3 regions of the Mesorhizobium sp. M0983 genome follow, and region 1 is predicted to be linked to each of the others. Evidence: predicted binding sites of a transcription regulator. Region 1 holds the regulator's gene; each other region holds the start of a gene.

Evidence for each region. The regulator LexA, encoded in region 1, represses DNA repair genes until DNA is damaged. The targets are predictions, from matches to a motif close to TGTTCNNNNTGTGTTCNG.
Region 2: recA (recombinase RecA) is a predicted target of LexA. The motif match lies at 3,764-3,781, and genes of this name have one in related genera.
Region 3: NKH71_RS29680 (ImuA family protein) is a predicted target of LexA. The motif match lies at 8,270-8,287, and genes of this name have one in related genera.

What each region holds. Positions count from the first base shown of each region.
Region 1 covers NZ_JAMYNH010000018.1:85,730-95,604, forward strand. Annotated here, with positions in the region: gene NKH71_RS25870 (hormone-sensitive lipase) at 1-621, opposite strand, end outside; gene kynU (kynureninase) at 717-1,964, opposite strand; gene NKH71_RS25880 (hypothetical protein) at 2,150-2,476, opposite strand; gene lexA (transcriptional repressor LexA) at 2,435-3,166, shown strand; gene NKH71_RS25890 (ComEC/Rec2 family competence protein) at 3,160-5,625, opposite strand; gene gltX (glutamate--tRNA ligase) at 5,722-7,143, shown strand; gene gltA (citrate synthase) at 7,322-8,650, shown strand; gene lpxB (lipid-A-disaccharide synthase) at 8,781-9,875, opposite strand, start outside.
Region 2 covers NZ_JAMYNH010000011.1:192,006-201,880, reverse strand. Annotated here, with positions in the region: gene alaS (alanine--tRNA ligase) at 1-2,282, opposite strand, end outside; gene recA (recombinase RecA) at 2,542-3,639, opposite strand; gene NKH71_RS21140 (PfkB family carbohydrate kinase) at 3,917-4,861, shown strand; gene NKH71_RS21135 (TfoX/Sxy family protein) at 4,896-5,219, opposite strand; gene NKH71_RS21130 (GFA family protein) at 5,310-5,807, shown strand; gene sufA (Fe-S cluster assembly scaffold SufA) at 6,025-6,405, opposite strand; gene NKH71_RS21120 (SUF system Fe-S cluster assembly protein) at 6,516-6,908, opposite strand; gene NKH71_RS21115 (cysteine desulfurase) at 6,901-8,154, opposite strand; gene sufD (Fe-S cluster assembly protein SufD) at 8,208-9,476, opposite strand; gene sufC (Fe-S cluster assembly ATPase SufC) at 9,520-9,875, opposite strand, start outside.
Region 3 covers NZ_JAMYNH010000029.1:19,398-29,272, reverse strand. Annotated here, with positions in the region: gene NKH71_RS29725 (MBL fold metallo-hydrolase) at 1-362, opposite strand, end outside; gene NKH71_RS29720 (hypothetical protein) at 598-993, opposite strand; gene NKH71_RS29715 (NAD(P)/FAD-dependent oxidoreductase) at 1,204-2,370, opposite strand; gene NKH71_RS29710 (ATP-binding protein) at 2,402-3,988, opposite strand; gene NKH71_RS29705 (response regulator transcription factor) at 3,976-4,668, opposite strand; gene NKH71_RS29700 (DUF4153 domain-containing protein) at 4,673-6,226, opposite strand; gene NKH71_RS29695 (HpcH/HpaI aldolase/citrate lyase family protein) at 6,505-7,386, shown strand; gene NKH71_RS29690 (DUF1737 domain-containing protein) at 7,411-7,617, shown strand; gene NKH71_RS29685 (metallopeptidase family protein) at 7,705-8,127, opposite strand; gene NKH71_RS29680 (ImuA family protein) at 8,311-9,366, shown strand; gene NKH71_RS29675 (DUF6504 family protein) at 9,299-9,875, shown strand, end outside.

The sequences.
Region 1 (9,875 bases):
CAGCAGCACCGGGCTTTCGGCCTGCGCCTCGGCCTCATCGATCGCCAGCGTCTCGTTCATGCCGGTGCGCATGATCGGGCGCAAATCGTGCACACCCGAGATCGATACGACATGGCGAATGCGCCGGACAATTTCGGGCGCCAGCGGCGTCGTCGTCGTAACCATCCGGCTAACAAGATGGCCACCGGCCGAGTGTCCGGTCAGCATCAGCGGCCCTGCGACCATCCCCGCCGCCTTGCCGATCGCCGCGCCGACTTCCTTGACGATGCCGCCAATGCGCATCTGCGGACAGAGCGTGTAGGACGGCATCGCCACGGCATAGCCGCGATCAACAGCGCCAGCGGCAAGATGCGACCAGAAACTCTTGTCGAATGCCATCCAGTAGCCGCCATGGACGAACACCACGAGCCCCTTGGGCTTGGTGGCCGGCAGGAAAAGATCGAGCCGGTTGCGTGGGCCATGGCCATAGGCCATGTCGAGCCGCGCCCGGCCCTCGGTCGAAAGCACGTCGCGAAAAACCCGCGCGGGCTCGACCCAGGCCGCCGGCCAGCGATCGCTGCCGGCTATGTTGGCGCCGTTGGCATAGGCGTTGTCCCAATCGGCAATGTGACGTTCGAACACCCTGCGCCCTCCCCTGGCAATATGGCCTTGCAACGAGCGTGAGCATCGCGCGGGGCGTCGTCGCCAGCCTCACGATTCCAGCTCTCGCATCAATCTCAAGTGACAGCCGCCTTGATGGCGAAGCGCGCATCCTTCCACGCACCGGTGCGCAGGATGTCCTCAAGCACTTCGACGGCCTGCCAGACATCGGCATAGCCGACATAGAGCGGGGTGAAGCCGAAGCGCATGGTCGATGGCGCGCGAAAATCGCCGATCACGCCACGTTCGATCAGCGCGCGCATGATCTGGTAGCCATGCTCGTGCATGAATGAAATCTGGCTGCCGCGTTTTTCCCCGTCGCGCGTGCTTTCGAGCGTTAGCCCGTAAGTGCCGCACTTTGCCTCGACGAGCTCGATGAACAGATCAGCCAGCGCGATGCTCTTCTTGCGCACCGCCGTCATGTCGACATCGTTCCAGATGTCGAGCGCGCCCTTCAGCGTGCGCATCGACAGGACCGGCTGGGTGCCGCACAGAAACCGGCGGATGCCGGTGCCGGCCGCATAGCCTGGCTCGAAGGCGAAGGGCCGTGCATGGCCCCACCAGCCGGTGAGCGGCTGCTGGATGTCGGCAAGATGCCGCTCAGCCGCATAGATGAAGGCAGGCGCGCCCGGTCCGCCATTCAGATATTTGTAGGTGCAGCCAACGGCAAAATCGGCGTTTGCCGTGTCGAGCTCGACTGGCATCGCACCGGCGGTGTGGCAGAGATCCCAGACGATCATCGCCCCGGCTTCCTGGGCCCTGCGCGTCAGCGCCGGCATGTCGCGCAGTTCGCCCGACTTGTAGTTGACGTGGTTGACCAGCACCACGGCGGTGCGTTCGTCGATCAGCTCTTCGATGCTCGGCGCGTCGACCCCCGAGAGGCACAGCAGCGTATCTTTTCGCGTCGAAACCACACCCTCAGCCATGTAGAGGTCTGTCGGAAAACTGTCGCCCTCGGCGACGATGACCTGCCGCTCCGGCCGCATGGCCATGGCGGCGTGCAGCAGCTTGTAGATGTTGACCGATGTCGTGTCGCAGACCACCGTCTGGCCGGCCGCGGCACCGATCAGGCGCCCGAGCTGGTCGCCGAGTTCGAGCGGCATGTTGAACCAGCCGGCCGTGTTCCAGGCGCGGATGAGATCATGCGCCCATTCTTCGGTCGCTGCCTTGCTCAATTCATCGAAAGCTGCACGCGAAGCGGCCCCTAGCGAATTGCCGTCGAGATAGATCACTCCTTGCGGCAGCACAAAGCGGTCGCGCATCGCGCGCAGCGGATCTGCAGCATCCATCGCCCTTATGGCAACGAGATCGCGAATTCCTGTCATGATTTGTCTGCTCCCCCAAGATTCACCGCAACGCCGGACACGCATCGACGGCATCCATCGGTCACGAGCGGTTCTCCATTACCTGGTATCGCGCAGCAAGGCTCCACCGGCGACAAGTTGCCTGACCACGCGGTGGAAACCAGGAGCCAAGCCAACCCAAGGTTGGCGTTTTGAGTTCGTTTCGTTCACGGTGCATTGACCAAACCGCACAGTCGATACGGCTTCAATTCCGTGCCCTTTGCCGGCTGACGGCCGATACCAGTGCCGCCTTCTGGGAACCCAGAGGCCGCAAACGAAAGCAGAATCAAGGCGATGACGCCCGCGGCGGTGAAAATGCAGCGTTCCGGTTTGGTGAGTGGTATCGTTTCCCGAGCCCTAACACATTCATTAAACTTTAAACAGTTGCGGAACACAACTGGAACAGATAGTGTTTGTTCTGGGTTTGTTTTCTGATTCTGTTGGGGGTCGCTATGCTGACACGCAAACAACACGAACTGCTTATGTTCATCCACGAAAGGCTGAAGGAAAGCGGTATCCCGCCCTCCTTCGACGAGATGAAGGAAGCGCTCGACCTGGCTTCCAAATCGGGAATCCACCGGCTGATTACGGCGCTGGAGGAGCGCGGCTTCATTCGCCGTTTGCCCAACCGGGCCCGTGCACTGGAGGTGCTGCGCCTGCCCGATTCGATCGCCCCCGGCCTAAATGCGGCACGCAAGTTCTCGCCGAGCGTCATCCAGGGCAGTCTTGGGCAAGGTCCTCGGCAGGGCAAGCCGACATCGTCGCGCATGCCTGCAGCCGGCAATGACGACGATGTCGTCGCCGCCGTGTCGATCCCGGTGATGGGCCGCATCGCCGCCGGTGTGCCGATCGATGCCATCCAGCACCAGACGCATTCGATCTCGGTGCCGCCGGACATGATCATGGGCGGCGAGCATTATGCGCTGGAGGTCAAAGGCGATTCGATGATCGAGGCTGGCATTTTCGACGGCGACACGGTGATCATCCGCAATGCCGATACGGCGAGCCCCGGTGAGATCGTGGTGGCACTGGTCGACGAGGAAGAAGCGACGCTGAAGCGGTTCCGCCGCAAGGGCGCCTCGATCGCCCTGGAAGCCGCCAATCCGGCCTACGAGACGCGCATCTTCGGACCAGACAGGGTCAAGGTGCAGGGCAAGCTCGTTGGGCTGATCCGCCGCTACTGAGCTGCGCCCTTGGCGCCGGCTTTTGGCTTGTCGGCTCTGCGGTATGGCGGCATGCCCCGCGCCGCGCGGGAAAATTTCCGCTGCACGTGCCAGGGCCGGTATGATTTTTCGACGGCGAAGCGGATTTCGGCGCGTGTTGCCGCTTGTGGATCGAAATAGACGGCCGCACTTCCCGCGCGCGCCAGTTGCCGTTTGGTGACGACGAGGACCAGCCGGTCGTAGTAGCAGGGATTATGGGCGGTGGCGTCGTCGATGACGATCAAGCTGGCAAAGGCGCAGGCTGGCCGTGCAGTATCGCGGTCATTGGCTAGCGCGATGATCGCGCCGGATGGATGCCTGGCAAGGCAGAGACCGTCCGTGCAAATGAACGGCATGCCCGGCGGTAAGTCGGCCGGATCGGCAATGTCGAATTGCGGATCGTTCTTTCCAGGTGTTTCCGGCGCGACGATAGCCTCTGATGTGAGCGCGCGTTTCCAGTTGTCGATGGTGAACTCATTCGGGCGTGCCCGGTTGACCGCGAGTTCACCGCTGCCGATCGGCAGCGCGACGAGCCGTGCGTCCTCCGAGATCAATACATCGGGTACGCGCGTCTGCGTTGTCGTTAGCAAGCCGGCGAGCGCAAAAGGAAGGGCCACGAGCCGCAACCAGGTCGTCGCCATGCTGGCAATGACGAGGGCGATCGTCACCAAAAGGACAGATCTCAGCGAAATCAGCCCGACCGCATCGATCGGCGAGCGCTCGGAGATCCACCCGGACAGGGCGATCATCGCCGTCAGCCCCTTGCCCATCACGTAGAGGAAAGGCCCATCCGCGCCGAACGGCATCGCCAGCGCACTGAGGACGGCGAAGGGCATGACGACCAGTGAGATGATAGGCATGATGGCCAGATTGGCGAACAGGCTGAGCGGCGCCACGCGCTGGAAATGCCATATGGCGAAAAGCGCCGTGGCGCTCCCTGCAATGATCGAGGTCATCGCCAGGCCGCCCATGCCCAGCAGTACCTTTCTAGTGGCAAAGCGTAGCGGCGACCGCCGGGGCGGCGGCGTGGTGGCCCCGCCGGCGCGGTAATCGGACCAGCCTGCATAGGCGCCGACAAGGGCCGCCGTCGCGGCGAAGGACATCTGGAAGCTCGGACCGACCACCTCGTGCGGCGACACCAGAATGACCGCGATGGCCGAGATCGCCAGGTTGCGCATGGTGAGCGCGGCCCGGTCGAACAGCACGGCGATAAGCATCACCGCCAGCATGATGAAGCTGCGTTCGGCCGCCACCACAATGCCGGAAAAGACGAGGTAGGCCGCAATCGAAAAAAGCGCGGCGGCCGCGGCATATTTCTTGACCGGCCGTCGCGATGAGAAATCGGGAAACAACGCAAAGGTGCCGCGTAGCAGCGCCATGATGGTGCCGGCGACCAACGCCATATGCAGCCCCGAGATGGAGATGATGTGATAGATGCCTGTACGCCGCATCGCTTCGTTGATCTCCTCGGGAATGCCGGCGCGCACGCCGACGATCAGCGCAGCAGCAATCTCGCCCTCGGCGCCGCCGATGCGGCTGCGGATATGGTCGGCGATGGATTCGCGCGCGTCTTCGATCGAGGAAGAAAGCCGCGCGGCAAGCGGCATGCTGCCCGACGACACGACTTTCGGATTGCCGAGAAAAAAGCCGCTGCCGCCGATACCGGCGAAATAGCTGTCGAAGGAGAAATCATAGCTGTCGGGCCGCACCGGCCCGGTCGGCGGCAGCAGCCGCACATAGCCGGCGATCTCGGAACCGGCGGTCAGCTCAGCCGGTATTTTCATCGCCGAAACGCGGACCCGTTCCGGCATGTAGCGCAGTGTCGGCCTGGCGGTTGAGATCACATCGATCGTCAGCCTGATGCGGCCGCTCGCCATGGGCTCGAACGATACGACGCGACCCGTGAGGCGCGTTGAGATTTCGGAACCGAGCATATGCGTTCCGACACGCCAGGTCTCGACCTTGGCGGCAAGCACGCCAAGCGCGCAGAGCAACGCCGCCATGAAGCACAGGCGGGTTCTGGGCCACGACCGCGAGGCGACGGCACAGAGGGCTGCCAAGGCGACGATTGCGATCGGCTGTGGAAAGGCCGGCTCCACCGCCAGCGCAAAATATACGATCACCCCGCATGCGAGGAACACCGGCACCAGCAGGAAGGCAACCCCACGGTCGAGCTCCAGGCCGACCGCCGAGGTTACGCCGTTGCGGATACGGGACGGTGACGGGAGGCGGAAACGCCGGCGTAGGCGCACGATGGGCTCGGCCGCGGGCACGAGAACCGTTGCTGGGTCGCTCGCCGGCAGCGACGGGGCATCAAAGCGTGGAACCGGCAGCAATGCGGGTGCCGGCAGGACAGGCACGGGCGCGGCAAACAGCAAGCGTTCGCTGACGCCGCTGCCAACGTCCTCGCCCTCGCCCGCACCACGGCCTCGCACAGCCATCGGGTCTGCCCCTTGCGCCCTCGACCTCCTATGCTACATGAACGCGCAACGCGCGAAAGTCCGCAAACCCACTTCCTTCGCCTGCCTGAGAGTTCCATGCCCGACAAGGTCGTCACCCGTTTTGCCCCCTCGCCCACCGGCTATCTGCATATTGGCGGGGCGCGCACGGCGCTGTTCAACTGGCTGTATGCCAAGCACACAGCCGGCACGATGCTGCTGCGCATCGAGGACACCGACCGCGAGCGTTCCACCGATGCGGCAACCGCGGCCATCCTCGACGGGCTTTCCTGGCTTGGCCTGACATGGGACGGTGAGCCGGTGTCGCAGTTCGAGCGTGCGCCGCGCCATCGCGAGGTGGCCGAGGAACTCGTTCGCATGGGCAAGGCCTATTATTGTTACGCGACGCCTGCCGAGTTGGAGGCAATGCGCGAGAGCGCACGAGCCAAGGGGCTGCCTCCCCGCTATGACGGCCGCTGGCGCGACCGCGACCCCTCCGAGGCGCCGGCCGGCGCCAAGGGGGCGATCCGCATCAAGGCGCCGACAGACGGCGAGACGGTTGTGCATGACCGCGTCCAGGGCGACGTGCGCTTTCCCAACAAGGATCTCGACGATTTCATTATTCTGCGCTCGGACGGCAACCCGACCTACATGCATGCCGTCGTCGTCGACGATCACGACATGGGCGTCACCCACATCATCCGCGGCGACGACCATTTGACCAACGCCGCCCGCCAGACGGTGATCTACCATGCCATGGGGTGGGAGGTGCCGTCGATGTCGCATATCCCGCTGATCCACGGTGCCGACGGCGCCAAGCTGTCGAAACGGCACGGTGCGCTCGGCGTCGAGGCCTATCGCGCCATGGGCTACCTGCCGGAGGCGCTGCTCAATTATCTGGCGAGGCTTGGCTGGAGCCACGGCGACGATGAGATCATGTCGATCGCCAACATGATCGCATGGTTCGACATTGGCGACGTCAACAAGGGCGCCGCCCGTTTCGACTTCGCCAAGCTCGAGGCGCTGAACGGCGTGCACATGCGCCGCATGAACGACGCGGCGCTGCTCGACATCTTCATCGCCACTCTGCCCTATCTCGACGGCGGTCCGGCGATCGCAGCTAGCCTCGACGACAGACGCAAGGCGCAATTGCTTGCCGCTTTGCCAGGCCTGAAGGAGCGCGCCAAGACGCTGGTCGAACTTGTTGAAGGGGCTGCATTCCTGTTCGTCGAGCGGCCGATGCCGGTCGACGAGAAGGCGGCGGCGCTGCTCAGCGGTGAGGCGCGCGCGATCCTGCGGGGCGCTCATGCGGCACTGGCCACGATTTCGGACTGGTCTGCCGCCTCGGCGGAAGCCGCGATCCGCGACTATGCGCAGGCCGGCGGCCACAAACTCGGCGCCGTGGCCCAACCTCTGCGCGCCGCGCTCACCGGCAAAAGCACCTCGCCCGGCGTCTTCGATGTGCTGGCCGTGCTTGGCCGCGAGGAAGGCCTGGCGCGGATTGCCGATCAAATCGATTAGGAAACTGGCCCAAGAAGATTGGCATTGAAAGGTGTGTTTCGCAGTGCAACATTGGGTCTTGGCCTAATCTGGCGCGCAGATTCAATTGCGGGCGCAAATGTGCGTATTCCGATGCTTTTGACGTGTTGGGTTCAATGTTTTGCCGTTGCCGGCCTGAGGAAACAAAAAGGAGTTTGCTATGACCGAACCTGCGACAAAGATGGAATTTGGCGGCAAAACCCAGGCGTCGACGGCAAAACTGGAACTCGACGGCAAAACCCATGAATTCAAGATACGAAGTGGTTCGGTAGGACCTGATGTCATCGACATCGGTTCGCTCTACAGCACCACCGGCGTATTTACCTACGATCCCGGTTTTACGTCGACGGCGAGCTGCGAATCGGAAATCACCTTCATCGATGGCGATGCCGGTATTCTCTTGCACCGCGGCTACCCGATCGACCAGCTGGCCGAGCACGGCGACTTCCTCGAAGTCTGCTATCTCTTGCTCTACGGAGAACTACCGACCAAGGCGCAGAAGGACGATTTCGACTACCGGGTGACGCGCCACACCATGGTGCATGAGCAGATGTCGCGCTTCTTCACCGGCTTTCGCCGCGATGCCCATCCGATGGCGGTGATGTGCGGCGTGGTCGGCGCGCTGTCCGCCTTCTATCACGATTCCACCGATATCTCGGACCCTTATCAGCGCATGGTCGCCTCGATGCGGCTGATCGCCAAGATGCCGACGATCGCGGCGATGGCGTATAAATACCACATCGGCCAGCCGTTCATTTATCCGAAGAACGAACTGAATTTCGCAGCCAACTTCCTGCATATGTGCTTCGCCGTGCCTTGCGAGGAATACAAGATCAATCCGGTGCTGGCGCGCGCGATGGAGCGCATCTTCATCCTGCACGCCGACCACGAGCAGAACGCCTCGACCTCGACCGTCCGCCTCGCCGGCTCGTCGGGCGCCAATCCCTTTGCCTGTATCGCTGCCGGCATCGCCTGCCTGTGGGGTCCTGCACATGGCGGAGCCAACGAGGCAGCCCTGAACATGTTGGGCGAGATCGGCCATGTCGATCACATCCCGGAATTCATTGCGCGCGCCAAGGATAAGAACGATCCGTTCCGATTGATGGGCTTTGGCCACCGCGTTTATAAGAACTACGATCCGCGCGCCAAGATCATGCAGAAGACCGCGCACGAAGTCCTGGGCGAGCTCGGCATCAAGGACGATCCGCTGCTCGACATCGCCATGGAGCTGGAAAAGATCGCGCTGACCGATTCCTATTTCATCGAGAAGAAGCTCTACCCCAACGTCGATTTCTATTCCGGCATCACGCTGAAGGCGCTGGGCTTCCCCACTACCATGTTCACCGTGCTGTTCGCGGTTGCCCGCACCGTCGGCTGGATCGCGCAGTGGAAAGAGATGATCGAGGACCCGCACCAGAAGATCGGCCGTCCGCGCCAGCTTTATACCGGTGCGCCGGAACGGGATTACGTGCCGATCGCGAAGCGGTGAAGGTAGCGAGTAGCGAGTAGCGAGTAGCGAGTAGCGAGTAGCGAGTAGCGAGTAGCGAGTAGCGAGTAGTAGCTGAAGCAGCTTGGCTGTTACGGCCAGCACCATTTCCTATTCGCTACTCACTACTCGCTCACTTCCTCACCATGCCCATCACCACCCCCGCCGCCATCTCGCCTGACGGCTTGTCGGTTGCCATACGCCCGGCGATGTCGGCAAAACCGTCCTTCTGCCAGGCGCGGTAGGCGGTATCGGAGAATAGCGCCTCCAGCTGGCGCGCCAGATAATGCGGACGCACATATTGGTTGTAGTGTTCCGGCACGACCGGCCGGTCGGCGATGAGATTGGGCAAGGCTGCGCTCCAAACTTTGATCAGTCCCTGCGCCATGCGCATGACCGGATCGAGCCGGTAGCAGGAGATCATCGGCACGCCCGCCAGTGCCAGTTCCAGCGATACCGTCCCCGACGCGATCAGCGCCGCATCGGCCTTGCCGAAGGTCTGCCATTTGCGTTCGGCATCAAGGATGATCTCCGGCTTCTCGTTCCAGCTCGCGACCGAGGTCCTGACCAGGTCGGCGACGTGCGGCACCGTCGGCAACAGCAAGCGCAAGCGGTGCCCGCGCGCCCGCAGGATCGATACCGTTTCGCCGAACGGCCCGACCAGGCGCCGCACCTCGCCGCGACGCGAACCGGGCAATACAAGCAACGTTTTCACACGGTCGGCGGAGAGGTCACGCGGCTGCGCCTGCGCCCTGGCGGCACTGACTATGCCCGGATCGTGTGCAAGGCGATGCCCGACATAGGTGCCGGGCGGCCCGCCCAGGCGAGCGAGTTCCTTCACCTCGAACGGCAGGATACAAAGAATGTGATCGACATATGGCTTCATCGCCGCCGCCCTGCCCGGCCGCCAAGCCCATACGCTCGGGCAGACATAGTGGACGATCGGGATCGTCGGATCGGCGGCGCGCACCTTCTTGGCGACGCGCAGCGAGAAATCCGGACTGTCGATGGTGATAAGGCAGTCGGGCTTTTCATCGACAATCGCGTTTGCCGTCTGGCCGATCCGCCGCATCAGGCGCGGCAGGTCGCGCAGGATAGCGCTAAGCCCCATCAGCGCGATCTCGCTGCCGTCGAACAATGGCGCCAAACCGAGCGCCTGCAAATGGCGGCCGCCGATGCCTACGAGCCGAACTTCGCGCCCGGTCATGCGCTTTAACGCCTGCACGAG
Region 2 (9,875 bases), on a different contig from region 1:
TTGCGCGCCTCGGTCAGCTCCTTTTCGAGCTTCTTGCGCTCGTCGAGCAGTGCCTCGACGCGGGCCGGCACATCGGCCGGCGAAATCTTCAGCGCGGCGGCGGCCGCCTTCAGCCGCTTGTCCTGCTCGTCGAGATGCTTTCTGGCCGCCTCGCCGGTCAACGCCTCGATGCGGCGCACGCCGGCAGCGACCGCGCTGTCGGACACGATGCGCACCAGGCCGATATCGCCGGTCGCCCTAACATGGGTGCCGCCGCATAGCTCGACCGAATAGGGCCGGTTGGCCTTGGCGCCATGCAGGCCTGTGCCCATCGAAACGACGCGCACCTCATCGCCATATTTCTCGCCAAACAGCGCCATGGCGCCTTCGGCAATGGCGTCGTCGACCGACATCAGGCGCGTGGTTACAGGGCTATTCTGAACGACGATTTCGTTTGCCATGCGCTCGACCTCTTCGAGCTCGTCCGGCGAGATCGGCTTGTTGTGGGAGATGTCGAAGCGCAGACGCTCTGGCGCGACCAGTGAGCCCTTCTGCGCCACATGGGTACCCAGCACCTCGCGCAGCGCCTCATGGATCAGATGCGTGGCGGAATGGTTCGCGCGCAGCCTGGAGCGGCGCGCGTGGTCCACCCTCAGCTCGACGGTCGCGCCCGTCTTGACCGTGCCGTTGGCCACCTTGCCGACATGGACGAAAAGCCCATCGGCCTTCTTCTGCGTATCGGATATCTCGATCGAGAACCCGTCGCCTGAAATGACGCCGGTATCGCCCATCTGGCCACCGGACTCGCCATAGAACGGCGTCTGGTTGACAACCACGGCAACGGCGTCGCCTTTGCCGGCACTGTCGACGGTCTTGCCGTCCCTGACCAGCGCCTGGACGAGGCCTTCCGCCTGCTCGGTCTCATAGCCCAGGAATTCGGTGGCGCCGTTCTCCTCACGCACCGCGAACCATACCGTTTCGGTTGCGGCCTCACCGGAACCAGCCCAGCTTTTGCGCGCCTCCGCCTTCTGCCGCTCCATCGCCTCGGTGAAGCCGGCAAGGTTGACCGAGATGTTGCGCTGGCGCAGCGCGTCCTGCGTCAGATCGAGCGGAAAGCCATAGGTGTCGTAGAGCTTGAACGCTGTCTCGCCATCCAGCATGTCGCCGGAGACCAACTTTTCCGTCGCCTCCGAAAGCAAGCCCAAGCCTCGCACCAGCGTCTTGCGGAAACGAGTTTCCTCAAGCTTCAGCGTCTCGGTGATCATCTGCTCGCCGCGCACCAGTTCCGGGTAGGCTTGGCTCATCTCGCGGACCAGCGCCGGCACCAGCTTCCACATCAGCGGCTCATTCGAGCCGAGCAACTGCGCGTGGCGCATGGCGCGGCGCATGATGCGACGAAGCACGTAGCCCCGCCCTTCGTTGGACGGCAGCACGCCGTCGGCGACCAGGAAGCAGGACGAACGCAAGTGGTCGGCGATGACGCGGAACGATGCGACGGTGTCCGCATCCGGACCGCGGCCAAGCGCCGACGACGCAGCGTCGATCAGGTGGCGGAACAGGTCGGTTTCGAAGACGCTATCAACTCCTTGCAGGATGGAGGCCATGCGCTCGAGGCCCATGCCCGTGTCGATCGACGGACGCGGCAGGTCGACGCGCTCGTCCTTCGTCACCTGTTCATACTGCATGAACACCAGGTTCCAGAATTCGAGGAAACGGTCGCCATCCTCCTCGGGGCTGCCGGGAGGGCCACCCCAGATGTGCTCGCCACGGTCGATGAATATCTCCGAACACGGCCCGCACGGTCCGGTGTCGCCCATTGCCCAGAAATTGTCCGAGGTCGCGATGCGGATGATGCGATCGTCGGAAAGACCGGCGATCTTCTTCCAGTAGGAGGCGGCCTCGTCGTCGGTGTGGTAGACGGTGACCAGCAGCTTGTCCTTCTTCAGCCCGAACTCCCTGGTGATCAGGTTCCAGGCAAGCTCTATGGCGCGCTCCTTGAAATAATCGCCGAAGGAGAAATTGCCGAGCATCTCGAAGAAGGTCAGGTGTCGCGCGGTGTAGCCGACATTGTCGAGGTCGTTGTGCTTGCCGCCGGCACGAACACTCTTCTGGGCAGTCGTCGCACGCGAATAGGGCCGCTTCTCCAGACCGGTGAAAACGTTCTTGAACTGCACCATGCCGGCATTGGTGAACATCAGCGTCGGGTCGTTGCGCGGCACCAGCGGGCTCGACGCGACGACCTCGTGACCTTCCTTGCGAAAATAGTCGAGAAATGCCGACCGGATCTCGTTGACGCCACTCATGAATACTGCCTTTTCGAGAGAACCGCCGGCTGCCGGCGGAAAATAGACATGGCCTTTTAGCGGTCGCACCGCAGCCTGTCCAGAAACACCAAATGGGCTCAAATCCCGGCTTTCACCGGCGCTTTGAAATGCGTCTGACTCGCCGTCAAACGCCAACCGCCGGCACGGGGCCGGCGGTTCAAAATGTACCGATTACGCAAACTCAAAATCAAAACATCAAATCCGAACCTGGCTGACGCTCCGGGAGGCGTCGCTTTTCCTACATCGCCCCGGCGTCGTCCTCGAAACCGTCGTCGCTGCTTTCGGAGCCGCCGTTCTCAAGGAATTTCTCGGCGATCAATCCGGCATTCTGCCTCAGCGCCAATTCGATCTCGCGCGCCGTGTCGGGATTGTCGCGCAGGAACAGTTTTGCGTTTTCGCGGCCCTGGCCGAGACGCTGCGAATTATAGGAGAACCAGGCGCCCGACTTTTCGACCACGCCAGCCTTGACGCCGAGATCGACCAGCTCGCCGGTCTTGGAGACGCCCTCGCCATACATGATGTCGAACTCGACCACCTTGAAGGGCGGCGCCAGCTTGTTCTTGACGACCTTGACGCGGGTCTGGTTGCCGACGACCTCGTCGCGATCCTTGACCGAGCCGATGCGGCGGATGTCGAGGCGGACCGAGGCATAGAATTTCAGCGCGTTGCCGCCGGTCGTCGTCTCGGGCGAACCAAACATCACGCCGATCTTCATGCGGATCTGGTTGATGAAGATGACCATGGTGTTGGAGCGCGAGATCGAGGCGGTGAGCTTGCGCAGTGCCTGGCTCATCAGGCGGGCCTGCAGGCCGGGCAGCGAATCGCCCATCTCGCCTTCGATTTCGGCCCGCGGCGTCAGCGCCGCCACCGAATCGACCACCAGCACGTCGATGGCGCCGGAGCGCACCAGCGTGTCGCATATCTCCAGCGCCTGTTCGCCGGTATCGGGCTGCGAGATCAGCAGGTTTTCGAGATCGACGCCGAGCTTGCGGGCATAGACCGGATCGAGCGCATGCTCGGCATCGACAAAGGCGCAGATGCCGCCCTTCTTCTGGGCTTCGGCCACCGTGTGCAGCGCCAGCGTCGTCTTGCCCGAGCTTTCCGGTCCGTAGATCTCGACGATGCGGCCGCGCGGCAGGCCGCCGACGCCAAGCGCGATGTCCAACCCAAGCGAGCCGGTCGGCACCGTTTCGATCTCGACGACCTGCTCGTTCGCGCCGAGCCGCATGATCGAACCCTTGCCGAAGGCACGCTCGATTTGCGACAGCGCCGCATCCAGAGCCTTTGATTTGTCCACCGCTTTGTCCTCTACAAGCCGCAAAGAATTCTGAGCCATGATACATCACCCCGTGGTCGTCAATGGAGGCCGGACAATCCCGCAATCCTTAAAAGAATGTACCTCGTTTGTTCTCATTTGTCAATGAGCCCCAAGGGTTTGAAAAATAACGGATATCCATATTTGTTCTATTTTTGTTTCACAATTTTGCTTCCGGACGTATCCCGCCTCGCATGCGGCGCCGTTGCCGTCACCATCCGAATCGCACCCGCGATTGCAGGGTTCCGCCCGGCGACCTAGTCTCCTCCCGGGCAACAGCAAAGGGCATTTTGCCGGCATGATGAAATCCCCGACGATCCTGGCCGTGGGTGGCGCCTATATCGAGCGGCGCGGCCGGGTTGCCGGCGCCTTCGTGCCGGCCGCTTCCAACCCCGGCACGATGCGCGAGCATGTCGGCGGCGCCGCCTTCAACGCCTTGCGCTGTGCGGTGCGGCGCGGCGTCTCGGCCTCGCTGCTTTCGGTGCGCGGCGGCGATGCCCTGGGCGACACGGTTTTACGCGCCGTCACCGACGCCGGCATTGCCGATTTGTCGGCGGTGTTCCTCGACCGCGCGACGCCAAGCCATACGATGCTGGTCGATAGCGACGGCGGGCTGATCGCCGGCCTTGCCGACATGGTGCTCTACGAGCTGGCGCTTCCCAAGCAGATCCGCCGCGCCAAGGTGCGAGACGCGATCGGTTCGGCCGACGCGGTGCTGTGCGACGCCAACCTGCCGTCTTCCGCAGTGGCGCGGCTGGCGGCACTCGCCGCCGGCAAGCCGGTGTTTGCGCTTGCCGTCTCGCCCAGCAAAGCGGCGCGGCTGACGCCGGTGCTTGATTTTCTGGCACTCGCCTTCATGAACCGGCACGAGGCCGGCGTGCTCGCCGGCGTCGACATCGATGCTGACGACCAAGGCATCGTCGACGGCCTGAGACGCGCGGGCCTGAAAAGCGGCGTGATCACCGCTGGCGACGGACCGGTGCTCGGTTTCGACAAATTGGGCGCGTTCTCGATCCTGCCACCGCCGCTCCAAAAGCGGACCGATGCTGCCGGCGCCGGTGACGCATTGGCCGGCGCGACGATCGCCGCCCTGCTGCGCGGCCTGACGCTGCGCGCGGCACTGCGCGAAGGCGTTGCCGTATCTATGCTCGCCGTCGAGAGCGCCGATACTGTTGCGGCCTTCAGCGGTGCCGGCTTTGCCGAGGCGCTGGCGCTCGTGCCCGAGGCGCGGGACCTGGCGTGAAATGCGGCCCAGAATTGCCGAAGCATGACGCAGCCTATTTGCCGGCGCGCCGTCCTGCCTCGTAGGCGCGGCGCGCCCAGATCGCCATCTCGTCGGGGTCGTCGAAAGCGCTGTCGGGAACGCTCCAATAGGGCATCGACACCAGCTTTCCGTGGCGCGAGCCGGTATAGGTCCATTGCCGGCAGCCGGCCGCTTCGAAATCCGGGGCGCTTTCGGCGTCGGCCTTCAGCATCAATTCGCCACGGATGACAATGGCGACGATGACGCCATCGAAATAGATGCCCTTGCCGCCGAACAGCGTGCGGATGCTGACCGGGCCGAGGCCTTCGAAAAGCTCTTCTATGCGCTCGTTGTCCATGGCGCGATCATGTCACCGGGATTTCCCCTTGTCATCGCCGCTACCGGCACCATCCTGACAAGTTCAGAATCAGTTTCATCGGAGTTTTTCATGCCGCTTCTGCTCAAAGGGTCCTGCCGGTGCAATGCCGTGCGTTTCGAGGTGGAAAGCCACACGCCGGTGCCGTTCATGCTGTGCTACTGCTCGATCTGCCGCAAGCAGCAGGGCGGCGGCGGTTTCGCCATCAATCTCGGCGCCGATTACGAGACGCTGAAAATCGAGGGCAAGCGCCATCTCGGCGTCTACCGGGCCGAGATCGAGGACGACGAGCACCCGCAACGCGAGATCTCGACGGGCGAACGGAACTTCTGCACGAAATGCGGGACGGCACTCTGGCTCTACGATCCAACCTGGCCGGAGCTGGTGCATCCGTTTGCCTCGGCGATCGACACAAACCTGCCGAAGCCGCCGGAGAAGGTGCATCTGATGCTGAAATACAAGGCGAACTGGGTCGAGCCCGATATCGGCAAGGGCGACAAGGTCTTCGATGTCTACCCGGAAGAGTCGATCGCCGACTGGCACAAACGAACCGGGATGTGGGTGGATTAGCGTTTCTTCTCCCCGTTCGCTATCGCGTATGGGCAAGCGCCCCCTCACCCGGATTGCCAACCGAATTGCGAAGGGCAATTCGGGGCAATCCGACCTCTCCCCGAGGGGAGAGGCTGGCGCCAGCCTCTTCTCCCCATCGGGGAGAAGGTGGCCCGAAGGGCCGGATGAGGGGGCCTCCCCGTATGCGATTGCCGCCGGGAACGGCGAAGGAAAAGCCTTAGGCCGAAGCGCGCGCCTCGGCCAGTGCCTTCAGATCGGCAGGCTTCAATTCGACCGATTCGCCGCAGCCGCAGGCCGAGCTCTGGTTCGGGTTGCGGAAGGTGAAGCCGGTGCGCAGCGTCGTCTGCTCGAAATCCATCTCGGTGCCGAACAGGAAAAGCGCTGCCTCAGGCGCGACATAGACGTGGGCGCCGTCGCGCTCGACATGATCGTCCTTAGTGTTGGGCTCGGTCACCAGGTCGACCGTATATTCCATGCCGGCGCAGCCGCCCTTCTTGATGCCGAGGCGAATGCCATGCGCATTCTCACGGGTCGCGACGATCTCGCGCACCCGGTCGGCAGCCTTTTCGGTCATCGTGATGACGGCAAAGCGTCCCATTCTTTCCTTCTCCATTGCGCGCAGGTTCAAGGTCTGCCGAATGATTCCTCACCTAAAATGGTGAAGTTTTGTACCCGGCGCAAGTGCGCCAGCCTTTGGCTGGTCGGATGCTAGTACCACCCCACCGCTACCTGTGCCTCTTCCGACATGCGGTCGGGCGACCAAGGCGGGTCGAAGGTCATGTTGACCTCGACGCCGGAAACGCCTTCGACGGCGCCGACGGCGTTTTCGACCCAGCCCGGCATTTCACCGGCCACCGGGCAGCCCGGCGCGGTCAGCGTCATGTCGATCTTGACCGAGCGGTCGTCCTCGATGTCGATCTTGTAGACGAGGCCGAGCTCGTAGATGTCGGCCGGGATTTCGGGGTCATAGACCGTCTTCAGCGCCGAGACGATGTCGTCTGTCAGCCGCGCCAATTCGTCGGCGGGGATTGTCGATCCGGAAACCGCCGCATTGGTCGTCGTTTCCGAATTGGTCTCGGCGGTGTGGCTGGCATCATCCATGGTCGTCACCGAAGAACTTTCGCGCCTTTTCCAGCGCATCGGCCAAAGCATCGACTTCGGCCCTGGTATTGTACATGCCGAACGATGCCCTGCATGTGGATGTTACGCCGAAGCGTTTCAACAGCGGCTGGGCGCAATGCGTGCCGGCGCGGACGGCCACGCCTTGCCGGTCGATGACCATCGACACATCATGCGCGTGGATGCCCTGCAGCTCGAACGAGATGATGGCGCCCTTGCCAGGCGCATCGCCGAAGATGCGCAGCGAGTTGATGGCGCGCAGTTTTTCATGCGCATAGTCCTTCAGATCGGCCTCATGGGCGGCGATGCGCTCGCGTCCGATCTTTTCCATGTATTCCAGCGCCGCACCCAGCCCGATCGCCTGGACGATCGGCGGCGTGCCGGCCTCGAAACGGTGCGGCGGGTCGTTGTAGGTGACGATGTCTTGCGTCACCTCCTCGATCATTTCGCCGCCGCCCATGAACGGGCGCATCCGCTCCAGAATATCCTTCTTGCCGTAGAGCACGCCGATGCCCGACGGGCCATAGACCTTGTGGCCGGTGAAGACGAAGAAATCGCAGTCGAGATCCTGCACGTCGATCGGCATATGCACGGCGCTCTGGCTGCCGTCGACCAGCACCGGAATGCCGCGGGCGTGCGCAATGCGCACGATCTCCTTGATCGGCGTGACCGTGCCCAGCGCATTTGACATATGGGTAATGGCAACCAGCTTGGTGCGGTCGGTCAGCCGTTTTTCGAATTCCTCGATGTGGAAGACGCCGAGATCGTCGACCGGCACCCAAACCAGTTTTGCGCCCTGCCGCTCGCGGATGAAATGCCACGGCACGATGTTGGAGTGGTGCTCCATGATCGACAGCACGATCTCGTCGCCTTCGCCGATATTGGGCATGCCGAAGCCATAGGCGACGGTGTTGATCGCCGCCGTGGTGTTCGAGGTGAAGACGATGTTGTCGGTGCTCGGCGCGTTGAGAAATCTCTGTACTATCTTGCGCGCGTTCTCATAGGCGTCGGTCGCGGCGTTCGACAGGAAATGCAGGCCGCGATGGACGTTGGCGTATTCCTGGGAATAGGCGTGCTGGATGGCGTCGAGCACAGCCTGCGGCTTCTGCGCCGAGGCGCCATTGTCGAGATAGACCAGCGGTTTGCCGTAGACTTGCCGCGACAGGATCGGGAAGTCGCGGCGGATCGCCTCGACGTCGTAGGGAATGTTTTCGACTTTCTGGTCCATCACAAGCTCTCTCGAGGCATCGCCTCATTCCGTCCAGCACCCCTCGGCCAATTCTACCCGTGCGTCAAAAACCAATCGTCGAGCCGTCGTTCCAGCGCCTCGACGATGGCCTCGTCGTCCAGTTCCTCGATCACTTCGGCGACGAAGGCCTTGACCAGCAGGCCGCGCGCGGTCTTCTCGTCGATGCCGCGCGCCATCAGGTAGAACAGATGGCTGTGGTCGATCTCGGTGACGGTCGCGCCATGGCCGCAAACGACGTCGTCGGCGAAGATTTCAAGCTCCGGCTTGGTCGAAAACTCACCGTCGTCCGACAACAGCAGCGTGTTGCAGGCCATCTTGGCGTTGGTCTTCTGCGCATATTGGTGGACGTTGATACGACCCTGGAAGACGCCGCGCGCCTTGCCGGTCACCACGTTGCGGATGACTTCGGTCGAGGCGGTGTGCGGCACGGCATGGTCGAGCACCATGGTGACGTCGGTATGGGTGTCGCCGGCCAAAAGATTGATGCCGCGCAGCGTGAAGTCGGCGCCCTCGCCGGTCGTCCTCACGACGACCTCCTGGCGCACCAGCTTGCCGCCGGCATTCATGACGAACAGCGTCAGTTTCGAATTCTTGCCGAGATGCGCCTTGAACTGGGCGAGATGTGTTGCCGTATCCGGCTGCTCCTGCACGATGAGCCATGTCACTTCGGCGCCCTCGCCAAGCACAAGCTGGCTGACCGAGCTGACCAGCGCCGCCCCCTCGCCCGCCTGGCGCTCGACGATGACAGCCTTGGCGCCGGCACCGACGCGGACGGCCAGGCGTACATGCGTCTGTCCACCGGCCTGCAAATTCTGCAGCTCAAGCGGCTTTTCCAGTTCGGCACCGTCGGCGATGTCGACGAAATAGCCGTCGGCGACAAAGGCGGTGTTCAGCGCGCCGATCGCGTCATCGGTGCCATAGGGATCCAACCCCGGCGCGATGCTGCCGTCGGTCAGCTTCTCCGACAGGCGCTGTACGGCGACGCCTTCGATATCGGGCAGTTTCGCGCTCGAAACCCCGTTCAGGACCGGCAAAACCGAGGAGTCTTCGACGATCGGCGCAATGGCTTTCGCGACCGCTGCCGGATCGAAGTCCGGCACCGAGGTCAGCAGCCGGCGCAGGTCCGTATAATGCCAGGATTCGATGCGCCGCGTCGGCAGGCCGCCCTTGATCGCCTCGATGGCGTCGTCGCGCTTCAGCATCACCGCGCCGTCGCCGGGCAGCAGCGACAGCCGCTCGCCAAAGGCGTCGATCAGCGCCGTTTCGGCCAATGTTCGCTGGGGTGTCGTGTGCATGTTCATCAGTATCGCCTTGTTTGGCTTGCCTTCCGGGCCTGCTGGCATCTCACGCGGCTTGCCCGATCACGCCGGCATAGCCATTGGCCTCGAGGTCGAGCGCCAGCGACTTGTCGCCCGACTTGATCACCTGGCCTCTGTAGAGCACGTGCACCGTATCCGGCACGATGTATTGGAGCAGGCGCTGGTAGTGGGTGATGACAACGATGGCCCGGTCCGGCGAGCGCAGCGTGTTGACGCCGTCCGCGACGATCTTCAGCGCATCGATGTCGAGGCCGGAATCGGTCTCGTCGAGGACGCACAGTTTCGGCTCGAGCAGCTTCATCTGCAGGATCTCGGCGCGCTTCTTCTCGCCGCCGGAAAAACCGACATTGAGCGGCCGCTTCAGCATCGCCATATCCATGT
Region 3 (9,875 bases), on a different contig from region 1:
ACATGAAGATGGGTGCACAGCACATAGTCGATCTGCTCGGGAGCAACACCTGCATTTGCCAGGCGCTCCAAAAAGGTGCCGTCATTGCGGCGATGCCAATGGGGGAAGTATGCGAACGTCTTATCGTTGCCGACGCAACTGTCGACCAGAATGGTGTGGCGTCCGGTACGAACAAGAAAACTCTGGATGGGAAGAATAAGCCGGCCGGTTGCAGGCGATATTAATCGCGGCGTGAGCCAATGAAGATGCGGTTCGAGCGCTTCATCGGTGCAGTCGGGAAACCATTCCGACGGCGTCCGCAGAGGGTCGCACATCTCCAGAATTCTGGTTATCCAGATATTCCCGATTCTCCAGTCATCCACTGACTGCATCCTTCTTCGATCGAGGACGGATCGCTAGAGATAACATTTGCGGCCAGATGGCGTCAGACATTTCTGCCTGTAGGAGAAGGAGCGCTCGCGATGTGGCCGCGCTCACGATCGGGTACCAAGCGTTAGAACTTAACCACTAGTGGTCGAAATCTGACGCTTGGTTCCGGGGCCGTAAGCCCGCTCAGGGTGGAAAGCGGACGCTACCATGTACTTTTTGGCAAAGCGCTCAGTGCGCGCGTGACGCAAGGTGAATTTCAAGCGGCTTTGAGATGAGGCCTTTATCAACGATGGCTTCAAGCGTCTGCTTCGTCAGACTGATATCGTCATATTGCTGCGGAACCGACAGAATTAACCCACCCTCTTCGGGCGTGGCATAAAACACTACATAGCCTTTCGCCTCACCGGCGAGAGGGAAGGCGATAGTATTGATTTCAGTATCCATTACTCGCTTGCCAAAAAAATAATTGGCACGATTATTCTGCTGACGTAATTCAAACTCCTGATGCTGGAGAACAGAGTATATACGTTTGTTCTCCGGTGACTCAGGGTCGTTGCTGCATCCAGAGAATGGGATAATTGCGAACATCAACACTGAAAGTGCCTTCCAACTAGTGGAGGTCAAGCCAAATTCCTGCTTTCCATGGCTCTTTAAGTATCTGCCCTAGATGTCCGAAATGAGTCGGCAGCGGTATTCCGTTTCGGGTACCAAGCGTCAGGTTTTGACTACTAGCGTGCGGACTTTTGATATCGGCGGGGCAGCCTCCCCTCTGTCCGGCAGGACAGAGGGGAGGGCGGGAACTCGACAGAGCGGCTTATTCTGGGCGGCCTTCCCTCAAATCACGTTCAATTCACGAAACGCCCGCCCCTCAGCGACTCGGCTATACCCAAACGCCGAGCAATCCACCGTGCGATAGCCGCCATGGACGATCAGTTCGGCCAGCGCTTTGCCGACCGCCGGCGCCTGCTGCAAGCCGTGGCCGGAAAAACCGTTGGCGAAGAAGAAATTGCCGACCTCGGGATGCGAACCGATCACCGCGTTCTGGTCGAGCGTGTTGTAGTCATAATGGCCGACCCAGGCGCGCGTCGGCTTGATCGCCTCGAAGGCCGGAATACGGGTCGCCAGCACCGGCCAGATCACCTCTTCGAACAGCGGCCAGTCGGGTTCGAAATCTGTGGGGTCGGCGGGGCCTTCGCCCTCTTCCGGCTCGGCGCCGCCGGTGATGTAGACCGAACCTTCCGGCCGGACATAGATGCCGCTCGGGTCGACCAGCAGCGGCATGTCGTCATATTTTTCGCGCGCCTCGAAGACGAAGACATTGCGCTTGCGCGGCTCCACCGGCAGCGCCAGCCCGGCCATTGCTGCCACCTTGCCGGCATTCGGCCCGGCAGCATTGACGACGATGCCGGCCTCAAGCCGCTCGCCATTTTCGAGGGTCACACCGGTGACGCGGCCGCCTTGCCGCTCGATGCCGGTCACCGACGCCGTGATGAAGTCGATATCCTTCGTCCGCAGCGCCTTGCGGAACAGCATCAGCATCGCATGCGCGTCGAACCAGCCCTCGCCGCTGCGGCCGTAGGCCCCGGCAGTGATACCCTCGGCCGATAGCCACGGAAACCGACGAACAAGCGCCTCGGCATCCTCGAGCACGATGTCGGCGCCCTCGGCCATCTGCGCCTCGTGGTTGGCCTGCAGGATAGGCAGCCCGTTTTCGCCGGCAAGGATCAGATAGCCGCCTTCGCGAAAGCCGATATCGGCGTCCGCCCCGAATTCTTCCTTCAACCGCCGGAACAGTTTCAGCGTGAACTGCGACAGCCGGATGTTTTCAGGGATCGAGAACTGCTGGCGGATGGAGGCGCAGGACAGCGTTGTCGCCGCATGGGAAAATTGCGGGTCGCGCTCGACAACCGCGATCGGGCCCGAAAACCCTTCCTCGCGCAGATAATAGGCGACCGAGGAGCCGACGATGGCTCCGCCGATGATGATGATGTCGTAATGCACCTTTTTCGCCCTTCCGGTCTGAACCGCCGAGTCACGCCGCCGGCAGGATGATCTCGAAGCGCGTGCCGCTCGCCGAGTCAACCAGCCGGATCGTGCCATCATGCGCTTTCAGGAGGGCCAGCACGATGCCGAGGCCCATGCCGGTGCCGCCGGAATCGCGGCGCGTGGTGAAGAACGGCTCGAAGATGCGGCCTCGGTTGCTGGGCGAAATGCCGGCGCCGTCATCGTCCACCACAATGGTGGCCTTGCCGTCCGCGCTTGCTGCCGTGACCGAGACCAGCGTCGCGCCGTGTCGCGCCGAATTGTCGATGAGATTGGCCAACACGATCGCGGCGTTTTCGGCCGATATGCGCAGGCCGATATCGGCGCCCGCCTCGAGGCGCACCGCCAGCCTGTGGTCGGCCGGCAGCAGCGCCAGTGCCGGAGCGAGTGATGTGCCTTGGCCGCTGGGCTCGAGATTTTCGGCACGCGCAAGGTCAAGCAGGCGGCGCACCAGCAGATTGAGCCGGCCGGCATCGGTGACGATATTGTCTGAAAAACGCCGCCGCTCGGCCTCGTCCATCGCGCCGCCCGAATCGCGCAGCAGTTCGGCTGCCCCCTGGATCGCCGTCAGCGGCGATTTGAGTTCGTGCGAGACGTGGGTGGCGAAGGTCTGGATGCTGTCGGAGCGCGCATGCAGCTTTTCGGCCATGTCGAGGAAGGCCGCGGAGAGCGCCGCCATTTCGCGCGTGCCGTGGTGATCAAGCGACCTGATCGCCTCACGGTCGCCGGCGGCGATGCGCTCGGTGCGCTCGATCAGTGCATAGATCGGCCGGCTGACGGTGCGCAGGAAGACCAGCCCGATCAGCAGCGTGCCGCCGAGGATGGCGATTGCCGCCAGCGCCACCTTGCCGCGCTCGCGAAAGAGATGCTTGACGATGTTGTTCGGCGTCCGCGACAGATAGACCACGCCGGCGACCTTGCCGGAGACCGCAACTGGTATGGCGACGAAGACGCGGACTTTGGTGCCGCGGCTGACCGAATAGAGCGGCGGCGATGGCTGGTCGGGAACCCGCAGCCTGAGCGCGCTGGCGTAGCGGCCGGCAAGCGCTGCGCGAACCTCTTCGACCGCGGCGAGCGACAGGCCGGCCTCCTCGCGGCCGGCAATGACCACGCCGCTGGGATCGAGCAGCCGAAAGCCGGCCAGCGTGGTTTTCTGCGTCTCGGCAAGAATGCCCGACAGCCGCGCGCCGATTGCCGCGAAGGCAGGATCGACGCTGGCCGCCGTGGCCGCGGGCCGGGTCGGCAGTATCCTGTCGGACGCAAGATCGAGGCGCGGTTCGATCGGCTGGTAGGCAGAAGCCCGATCCCTTGTACTGGGTGGAGGCATGGGTGTGCCGAGCTTTTCCGGGGCAAGGCCGGCCTCACGGACCTCTAGCGCATAGATCGCGGCAAGGGCGGCACCTTGCGCGATCAGCTCGGCCTCGGTCTGGCGGATCAGCTGGTTCTCGTACAGCCGGAAGAAGAACAGGCCGGCCAGCGGCAGTGCCATCACCATGATCAGGATGGCAATGACGACCGTGGCAAGCCGTGGCCGCCATTTGCTGCCAATCCGTTCTTGGGCGCTCACGCGCCGCATTTGCCGAGCCGGAAGCCGACGCCATGCACGGTCTCGATTGCATCGACGCAGCCGACCGCCGCCAGCTTGGCGCGGATGTTGCGGACATGGCTGTCGACGGTGCGGTCGGCGACGTGGATATTGGCAGCATAGGCATTAGCCATCACCATGTCGCGGCCGAGCACATGCGCGGGACGCGCCAAAAACCCTTTCAGGATCGCGAATTCGATGCCCGTCAGCACCAGCGGCTTGCCGTCGAAGCTGGCTGTATGGCTTGCCGGCACTAAGGCCAGTCTGCCATGCGAGAATTGCCGATCGTCGGCATGTTCGGGCGCAGGCCGGGCGCGGCGCAGGATGACGTTGACGCGGGCGACCAGCTCGCGCGGGCTGAACGGCTTGGTGACATAGTCGTCGCCGCCCATTTCCAGCCCGAGGATGCGGTCGATCTCTTCATCCCGCGCGGACAGGAACAGCACCGGCACGTCGGATGTGTGGCGCAGCCGCCGGCACACTTCCAGCCCGTCCATTTCCGGCATGCCGATGTCGAGCACGACGAGATCGGGCGCGCGGCGTTCGATCGCCTGCAAGGCAGCCGCGCCGTCCGGCACCGCCAGCGTCTTCATGCCGGCCTTTTCGAGCGCGAAGCAGATGATTTCGCGAATGTGCGGATCGTCGTCGGCGACCAGTATGTGGTGCGGCATCAAATCAGCGGCCCGGCATGAAGGGTTCGGACATCGGAGGAACCACGAACGGGATACGTGTGTCGAGAGCACGAAGGCGCCGCCAGTCGCGAAAGCTCCAGGCGCGCCAGTTTTCTAGGCCGGCGCGGTAGCGGGCCTCGTCCTGCCCAAGCAAACGGGCGAGTTCGCGGTACGAGGAAACGCTGGCCGCATTCGTCCTGCCCTGATGCTCGAGGAAACGGTCGAGCGCCGGCCAGGCGCTGGGACCGAGCGTACGCAGATACCAGAAATCGAGTTCGGTGCCTTGGCCGGTCATTTCGAATGAGTGCTCGACATTGTAGTTGGCGATCAGCGCCGCGAAGTTGACGAAGCAGCAGGCATAGAGCGTCATTGAAAGCGTCAGAAGATTGGCGGAAAGCAGCCATTCATTGGATTTTTCGAACGCGATGCGGGCGATGATCAGGGCAAGGCCCGCCGCCACCAGTCCCATCCAGACGAAGGCGGCGATGCGCCAGTAGGTCAGCGCGTAGATGCCGATATAGAGGTCGAGCCGCAGGATCGACGAGATGACCAGCACGATGTTCTGCGCCACCCAGACGTAGACCAGCCGGCGGATGAGCGGATCGCTGGAGGTCGTGCTGCCCGGCCGCAGCGCCGCCAGGACGAAGCCGGCTGCGAGCAGCGCTGTGATGATCAAGGGATAGGCGCCGCGATGCGCATAGGCGGCGTAGGTCAGCCCGTCGGGAAGCGCGATGCCGCCCCACAGATAGGTGGCGTCGAGCGCGGTCTGCATCGCGAAAAGGATGTTGAAGACGACCAGCGCACGAAGAATCGCGGCCTTGCCGAAGATGATGTCCTCGATCGCCTTGGCGGGTTTTGTCGTCGCCCGGCCGACAGGCACAGGCGACAGCACACGCGGAATGGAGCGGAGAAAGCGCGGTAGGCGCGGGCGCAGAAAGGCCCAGACGCCGACCAGCACGAACAGCCAGAAGGCGAGACGCGGCAGCTGGATGAGCTCGAGCAGTGCCATTAGGTCGATCAGCGACAGCCAGTATTCGACGACCGGATTGGCGGCGCCGAACAGCGCGAGAAACACCGCGCCGAGGCTTAGCGGCATGACCCAGACGGCAATCGTCGCAAGGCGCACGCGCCGTCGGCCAAGCTGCCGGGCCGCCTTGCGCCAGCGAAAGAAATCCAGGACGAACCGAAAGGGCGTTGCAAGCAGGAATAGCGAGAGTTGGCCGGCAATGCGGGCAACCCCGTGCTTCAACCGCCCGGCCAGCGAAAGCGCGAAGACGGCCAGCGCCGCCAGCCCGATCGAGACGGACAGCGCACTGACATTTTCCGCGAGCGGCAGCAGCGCCACAAGCAGCGCAACTGGCTTGAACCAGGGCCTGCCATCGTTGAAGGAGCCGAGAGGATGGACAGCCATGCTCGTGGTGGCAATCGCAACGCCGAACAGGAAAAGCGTGATGCCGGCCGGTTGGCTATAGAAGAAAAAATCGGCCAGCGCGACGAGCAGGACGGCAACGCCGAAGCGGCTGCAATAGCTCGGCGCCGGCGTGAGGAACGCTGTCATGATCGGGCTTTCTCGGCCGCTTTGATGCGGCCGGAATATCTGGGCGGGGATTTGCGGACGAAAGGGAGGAGGTTTGCCGGGGGCGGATCGACAAGCCACCAGCTGTCGCGGCGAAGCCGGTACGGCAGGGACCAACGGCAATTTGTTTGCTCTTGCATGCCGCCCTTGTCGCATTCTGTCGGGTGGCAAGCGGGGCGGAGACGAGGAGATTTTCCGAAATTGCGTGCAGTTTTTATGCACGGCTTGCCTCGGCCGTCTGCAGGCGGCATAGATCGGACATGACTGCCGAACCCTCCCGCCCGCGCCGCTCGGTGCTTTACGTCCCGGCTTCGAACGACAAGGCATTGGCCAAGATCCGGTCGCTGGCCTGCGATGCCGTCGTCATCGATCTCGAGGACGCCGTCGCCCCGGCCGACAAGCTTTCCGCGCGCGAAAAACTGGCGGGGATTTTCGCCGGCCGTTCCAACCGGCGCTGCGAGATGGTTGTGCGCATCAATGCGCTGTCGAGCGAATGGGGCGCCGACGATCTGCTGGCTGCGGCAAAATGCGCTCCCGACGCCATCCTGCTGCCCAAGGTCGACACGCCGCGCGACATTCTCGAGGCCGGTGACGTTCTCGACGACAATTTTGCGCCGGACGAGGTCAAGCTATGGGCGATGATGGAGACACCCAAGGCGCTGCTCAACATCGGCCCGATCGCCGAGCTTGGCCGCGACCCAGCCTCTCGACTGGTTTGTTTCGTTGCCGGAACGAATGATCTGGTCAAGGACACCGGAATTCTCACCACGCCCGACCGGCGCTATCTCGTGCCGTGGCTGATGCAGATGGTGCTCGCCGCGCGCGCCGGCAGCCTCGACCTGCTCGACGGCGTCTTCAATGATTTTAGCGATATGGACGGGTTTGCGCGCGAGTGCACGGAAGCGGCCGCCATGGGCTTCGACGGCAAATCGCTGATCCATCCGGCCCAGATCGAGGCCGCAAACCGGGCCTTTGCGCCGTCGCCTGAAGCGATAGCCGAGGCGGGCGCGATCAAGGATGCCTTCGCGCTTGCCGAAAATACCGGCAAGGCGGTGATTGCGCTGAACGGAAAGATGGTCGAGCAGCTGCATTTGGCGCAGGCCGAAAAACTGCTGGCGAAGGCCGCCGCTGTTCGCGCATGATTGCAACTCACGACGGGATTGAAAATGAAACTCTACCGCTTTTTGTCCGGCCCGGACGACGCCAGCTTCTGCCACAAGGTGACGGCGGCGCTCAACAAGGGCTGGCACCTGTTCGGCTCGCCGACCTATGCCTATGACAAGAATGCCAAGACCATGCGCTGCGGCCAGGCGGTGGTGAAGGACATCGAAGGCCAGGAATACGGCCCCGACACCAAGCTCAGCGACTGGTAGCGCTGACATCGCTTCGGGTGCCCGCGAATGCGGGACACTTCTGGACGCTGGCGCGAAGGAACGCTGCGCTCTCCAGTCAAAACGACGTCACTCCGCTGCCTCTTCGATCTTCTCCATATCATCGTCCGACAGGCCGAAATGGTGACCGATCTCATGGATCAGCACATGGGTGACGATGTCGCCCAGCGTCTCCTCGTTCTCGGCCCAGTAGTCGAGGATGGCGCGGCGGTAGAGCGTGATCCGGTTCGGGCCTTCGCCGGTCTGCGGATTCCAGCGCTCGGCGATGCCGCGCCCCTCGAACAGGCCGAGCAGGTCGAAGGGCGTTTCCAGCGAAAGGTCGTCCATGATCTCGTCGGTCGGGAATTCGGCGATCTGAATGACGATCTCGCCGGTCAGCTTGCGAAACTCCTCCGGCAGATGGGCATAGGCCTCCAGCGCCAGGAGCTCGATTTCCTCCATCGTTGGCGAAAGCTGGTCGTGCCAGATGCGTGTTTGGTAGATGCGAGCCATGCTTTGTCCTTTGATCCCGGCATATAGGCTTTCGGGCCGGACTCGGCAAATGGTCGGGCTGGAGCGCCCGGACCATGCCATCAAGGCAGGAATAAATTCCCCATGACTCCGCTTGACTCTTTGGCCGCCCTCTGGAATCTATAGGAACATAACAGGAACAATTGTGAGTGGAAGCTGACCGTCATGGCGACAAGCGCCGTGGCGCGGGAGACTGTTTTTGCCCTGCGCCGCCAGATCGCGAAGATCGAAGGGACCTTGTCCGAGCGCCTGGAAGCGCCGGCCGGTTCGTCGTTTGACGCGGATGTGCCTCGCCAGAGTCTGGCATCCTCTCGGAATCCGACACCCGCTCGGAATCTGACGATTGTCCGTCGCGGCCTCGCCGTGGCGCCGCCCGATGCGTTTTTGCGCACCGGTGCCGAGCGCCTCGATGCTGCGCTGAGCGGCGGCCTGCCGAAGGCGGCGCTGAGCGAGTTTCATGGCGCCGCGACCCGCGATGCCGGAGCAGTCGCCGGTTTTGTCCTGTCGCTCATCAGCCTGATCCTCAGCCAGGGGCCGCGACTGCCGGTGCTGTGGATCGGCACATCCGAGGTTTTCCGCGAGGCCGGCTTTCCCTATGCCGGGGGGCTTCACGCCTTCTTCGGCATCGAGCCGGAGCAATTGCTGTTTTCCGAGGCGCCAAGGCTGCTCGATGCGCTGTGGGTCGCCGAGGAGGCCGCCAGGATGACGGCGCTGGCCGCAGTCATCCTCGAAATCCGTGGCAACCCGCAGCGGCTGGATCTCACCGCGACGCGGCGGCTGCACGCCCGGGCGCAGAGTGCCGGCCGGCCGCTTTTCCTGCTGCGCCAGGCCGGCGAGCCCGAGCCGACGGCAGCGCCCGTCCGCCTCATCCTGTCGGCGGCACCGGCGGCAGCGCGCGAGACGATCGCCGGGCCGCTCGCCGGCTCGATCGGCCGGCCCGCCTTCACCATCACCATCGGCAAGAGCCGCACTGCCTTGCCCGGAAAATTCACACTGGAGTGGAACCCCGATGAACGCATATTCGAAGAAAGACGGGGCGAGGAATGGGCAAAGAATCCTGTCCCTGTGGTTTCCACATCTCGCCGCCGAGAGGATCCTGCGGCAGCGCCTGGGGCGGTCCTGGCGTTCCCGGCCGTCGGATCACCTGCCGCTGGTGATCAGTCACCGCGACCGGAACGCCCAGCGCATCGCCGCCCTCGACGAGCGGGCCGAAGCGCTTAACCTGAAACGCGGCATGGGCATAGCCGATGCACGCGCCATGCATCCCTCGATCGACATCGTGGAGGCCGATCCGGAAGCCGACCGGCGCCTGCTCGAAGGCCTCGCCGACTGGTGCGACCGCTATACCCCGCTGGTGGCGCTCGACGGGGCCGATGGCCTCTATCTCGACGTCACCGGCTGCACCCATCTTTTCGGCGGCGAACGCTCGATGCTGGACGACATCCTGTCGCGTTTTTTCCATCAGGGCTTCGATGTCCGCGCCGGGCTTGCCGCCACGCCGGGCTCGGCCTGGGCGGCGGCGCGGTTTGCCGGCGACCGCATCGTTCCCGATGGTGAGGAGGAAGCGCTTCTCGCGCCCTTGCCGTTGGCGGCACTGCGCATCGATCCAGAGGTCCGCGCCAGCCTCGAAAGCGTCGGCCTGCGCACGGCGGGCGCCGTCATGGCGGCACCGCGCGCGCCGCTGGCCCGCCGCTTCGGCGCATCGCTGCTATTGCGCCTCGACCAGGCGC